2 regions of the Bradyrhizobium sp. CCBAU 45384 genome follow, and region 1 is predicted to be linked to the other one. Evidence: riboswitches for the same ligand, from Rfam matches in the RefSeq annotation. Region 1 holds a riboswitch; the other holds the start of a gene.

Region 1 (2,196 bases):
AGTTGGTGTTGAAGGTGCGATCGTCGATGGTAACAGGGCCGAGATTGGTCCCGTTGAAGTTCGAGATATAAGTGCCCGAGACGATGCCTGCCGTCGCATGCGAGCCGCTGAAGGCCACCGGCACCAGCGGCGTGCCCCAATAGGCCCGTCCGCGATCCTCCCGATATTCGATCGCGCCCCAAACCTTGAGGCTGTCCGAGATGCGGTAGTTGAGCTGGCCAGACACATCGAACGTCCTGGTGCTGGTATCGTCGGCAAAGCCGTTAAGCGTGGAGCGGCTGATATCGAAGCGGTAGTCCAGCCCCTGCACATTGGTGCTGCCGCCCGAGCCGTAATGCGCGCGGAACGAGTTCAACGAGTCCCAGGAGAAGTCCGCTTCGTTCCGGATCGGCCCCGTGTGCGGCTGCTTGGTAACGAAATTGATCGCGCCGCCGGCGGCGCCCTCGCCCGAGATCAGCGAGGCCGGGCCTTTGAGGATTTCCACGGCTTCGAGATTGGCGGTGTCCATGATCCGCGAGGTCATGTTCTGCGGGCCGATCTTGATGCCGTTGTAGAGCGTGTTGATCTGGCTGTTGGTGAAGCCGCGCATCGAGAAGGCTGAAGGCTCGGCGGGATTGTCGCCGGCGGTGACGCCAACCGCGCCTTGCGCGACATCGGAGACGGTGCGGTAGCCCTGCTCGCGCATGGTCTCGGCGGAGATGACTTCGACCGTTGCGGGTGTCTGTCGCACCGTCAGGCCGAGGCGCGAGGCGCTTTCGGCAACCGCATTGCTGTTGAGCGGCGTCGGCGCCGCATTGTTCGTCACGACCGGTCTTGGCGCGACCTCCGCCGCGGCCGGCTCGCGAGCCGTCGCGCGGCGGGTGCCTGCCGCGTCCCGGGCGGCCGGCTTGGCCTGCTTGCGGGATTGCGGGGGCGACACCTCGACGGCCGGCAGCGTCTCGCGGGCCTGCTGCGCCAAAGCAGCGGACATATCGACAACTGCAAGAGATGTCAGAGCGGCGGACGCCAGCAAAATGCGGCGTGGTCGTACAATACGGCTGGCAAACACGGTCCTGGACCTCGGAGTGACGTCAGTGGCACGTCACCGCGAACCAAGGTCCCATCATCAGGCACTAAGCCTTCCGATGAAGCCTGATGTCTGTACTCCCCGACCGACATCTTCGCGTGTGACCACGGCTGACGGCAGGTCTCCTGGCTCGCGGGTCGTGACCGCTTCGTCGCCTTCCCGGGACCGAGGACCCAGTGGCTTTAAAGACGAAGGATTCACCGCTTACAGTTGCGGGGGCAGCTACGGCATTGGGGACAACGTCCCCGCACCGCATTCCCTTTTCATCCCCTCTCGGGGAAACCGTCGCCAGCATCTAGGATTACGACCAAGACGGAGTCAATGTGCAAGACGCGGCGATATTGCCACAGCCACCAACTTCCCCCGGAGATTGACATGGAAGGCGCGACCTTCCTCTGGCTGATCCGACATGCGCCCGTCGACGGCGTCAAAGGGACGATCCACGCGGCCGATGCGGCGGCGGACCTGACCGATCGCGCGCAACTGGAGGTGCTGCGATCGCGCTTGCCGCACGATGCTGCGAGCTATGCGAGCCCTGCGCGGCGCACGATCGAGACGGCGCGCGCGCTGGGGCTCGAACCAGAACTGGTGCACGAGTTTGGCGAGCAGGATTTCGGCGACTGGACCGGCCGGCGGCATGACGAGCTCGCCAGCAGCGGTGGCGAGGCCTATGCGCAGTTCTGGAACGCCCCTGCACACCAGAGACCACCGGGCGGTGAAAGCTTTGAAGATCAGGTCGCCCGCGTCCGTCTGGGTCTCGCGCGGGTCGGCGCGGGTCCGGCGGCGCTGATTGTGCATTCCGGCACGATCCGCGCCGCGCTGTGCATCGCGCTCGACCTGACGCCGGATGCCGCCTTGCGCTTCGTGATCGATCCGCTGTCGCTGACCCGGATCGACCGGCTCGCGACCGGCTGGCGGGTCTGGTCGGTCAACCAGCGGGTCAGCTAGGCCTGTCAGGCACGTTGGCCTGCGCGAAGGTCGCCATGTCATTGTGGAGCGCGCAGGCCGATCGCACCAGCGGCAGCGCGATCGCGGCGCCAGAACCTTCGCCGAGCCTGAGATCGAGGCTGATCAAGGGCTGCACGTTCAGCGCACGCAACACCAGCCGATGCCCCTGCTCCGCCGATTGA
Region 2 (2,196 bases), on a different contig from region 1:
AACATTCTCGTCGCCTGCGAGTGCCCGCCCCAGGATCGCAAGCTCACGCATCTTCTGAACCGAGAAAGCGAGCCAGCTCTTGACGTCGGACGCAAGCCCGGTCTCGAGTTCAACATCGACCGGCACGTGAAGCAGCGAGCAGGATGGAGCGAGCTGTACACGGTGCCTGCCGAGCTTCGCAATCGCTGGATCGAGCCGCTTCCGGAGCGACGACAAGTTCGAGCGCCATATATTCCGGCCGTCGATGACACCGAGCGACATGACGAGATCTCTTCGGCCGTCAGCAATGATTTGATCCAATAGCTCAGGCGCTCGAACAAGATCAAGGTGCAGACCGGAAACTGGCAGGCTCAAGGCAGTATTCAGATTGTCGCCTAGCGGGCCGAAATAACTGGCAACCATGATCTTGATGTCCGGTCCCTCCTTTGCGAACCGGTTATAGGCATGTAGCAACGATTTTCGTGCCGCCTCATCCAGATCAAGGGCCAGGCAGGGCTCGTCAAGCTGAACCCAACCAGCCCCTCGTTCGGCCAATTCATGCAGAACGTCGATATAGACCGGTATCAGATCATCCAGTAGGGAGAGGGTCTGGAACGCGCTATCGGTACTCCTGCCGAGTTTTAGGAATGTGACCGGCCCGATCAGGACCGGGCGGGTCTGAAAGCCTAGAGCCTTTGCTTCCTCGTACTCTTCAACGGGTTTGCGACTGCACAATCTGAACGCTTGTCCCCTGTAAAACTCTGGGATCATATAGTGGTAGTTAGTGTCGAACCACTTGGTCATTCCCTGCGCGGGTGCGCCAGATCCCCGCGGGCTCTGGCCGCAACTCGCATCCTGATCGTCGCATTGTGATCCGCGGGCCATGGCGAAGTACGTCCTGAGCGAAACGGATTCTCCTTTCGAGGCGTAGATCTCCGGGATGGCGCCGACCATGACACTTGTATCGAGCACCTGATCGTATAGCGAGAAGTCGTTCGACGGAATGATCGTGACGCCGAGAGATTTCTGACGAGCCCAGTTCGCTGCGCGCAGGCCGGATGCGTCCTCGTGCAACTGCTGTTCGCTGATCTTTCCGGCCCAGTAGCTTTCAAGAGCGAGTTTGAGCTCACGCCTTGGACCGATGCGCGGCGTCCCGAGCGTAGCGATTGGAAGAGAGGGAAGAGACATAGCTTTAACCTCTGTTCGGGACAAAGGCCATGGCGGACGCAGGCAGGGGAGTCGCGCGTGCGACGACTGCTTGGCGCACCACCGAGACACCCCGCCCGTGGACCAATATTTTATCGGGGCAGGTCTCCTGGCTTGCTGGTCATCGCTGCTGTCCGGCCTTCCCGAAGCCTTGGAGGCTTCAGTGACATCGTTGGACAGCGGCTCGCCGCTCACAGTTGCGGGGGCAGCGCCGGCATTCGCACCGGCTTCCCTCTTAGCTCCGGATCAAATGGGCACCGGAGAACCTCGACGGCTTGGATTATCGGCAGGAGAACTCTTCCGTCAACCTCTCAGATTGTGTGCCAAGCGAATCTGCGACATCTGTTAGGCGAATGAGCATGCATGCGGCTTCCGATTTTGAGAGGCTCGCCCCGCACCTCCGTTGGCCAGCTGTTTTCTCGGACTGAGGGGTCGACATCGAATAGGCCACGGCACGCGGCGCAATCTAGCAACATGCGCGGCGAGAGGTAGATTTGGCGTGCCAGCCAGACTTCAAAGTCGGGGTTAACTCGGCTTTGTGTCGCTAGCAATCCTGTAGCTCGAACGTCGACGACAACGATAGCGAACCGAACGGTTTTAAATGGCGGCAAACGCACTGCCGATTGTCATCAGGCACTTGGCATCGAGGCGTTCACCTCTCGCGCTGACTATCGGGTACGGCACAAGGATACAACAGCTGCGACGGATACACTGAATGGAAACATCGAAACGGGCGCAGGTCGGAAAGTCGACAAGGAGGGACACAAAATCCGTGCAAATTTCCGCCTATTGCCTGGCACGAAGAATGCAAGCCGTCGGCATGTCCAGTCTCCTCCCGCTGGGCATGTCCAGCTCAGCCGATTGACGCTGTCGCTGGCGAGGGAAGTCAGCGGCACGTGACATAGAGGGGAGCGCCTGCTGGCGCGGGAGAGCTAACGAGGGGTGCCCCCCCGCATCTCGGGAATTTTCTTGCGCTCGCTCATAGCAATTCAAGGTCGCCCACTTTGAAAG

Evidence for each region. Region 1 has a riboswitch for cobalamin ahead of XH80_RS32455 (TonB-dependent receptor). Riboswitches for the same ligand answer to the same signal wherever they lie in the genome.
Region 2: another riboswitch for cobalamin. It lies ahead of metE (5-methyltetrahydropteroyltriglutamate--homocysteine S-methyltransferase); the one in region 1 lies ahead of XH80_RS32455 (TonB-dependent receptor).

Annotation. Positions count from the first base shown of each region.
Region 1 is NZ_LBIZ01000117.1:203,979-206,174, forward strand. Features, by position in the region: gene XH80_RS32455 (TonB-dependent receptor) at 1-1,048, opposite strand, end outside; cobalamin riboswitch at 1,165-1,368, opposite strand; gene XH80_RS32460 (histidine phosphatase family protein) at 1,442-2,014, shown strand; gene cobT (nicotinate-nucleotide--dimethylbenzimidazole phosphoribosyltransferase) at 2,007-2,196, opposite strand, start outside.
Region 2 is NZ_LBIZ01000113.1:10,095-12,290, reverse strand. Features, by position in the region: gene metE (5-methyltetrahydropteroyltriglutamate--homocysteine S-methyltransferase) at 1-1,167, opposite strand, end outside; cobalamin riboswitch at 1,268-1,470, opposite strand.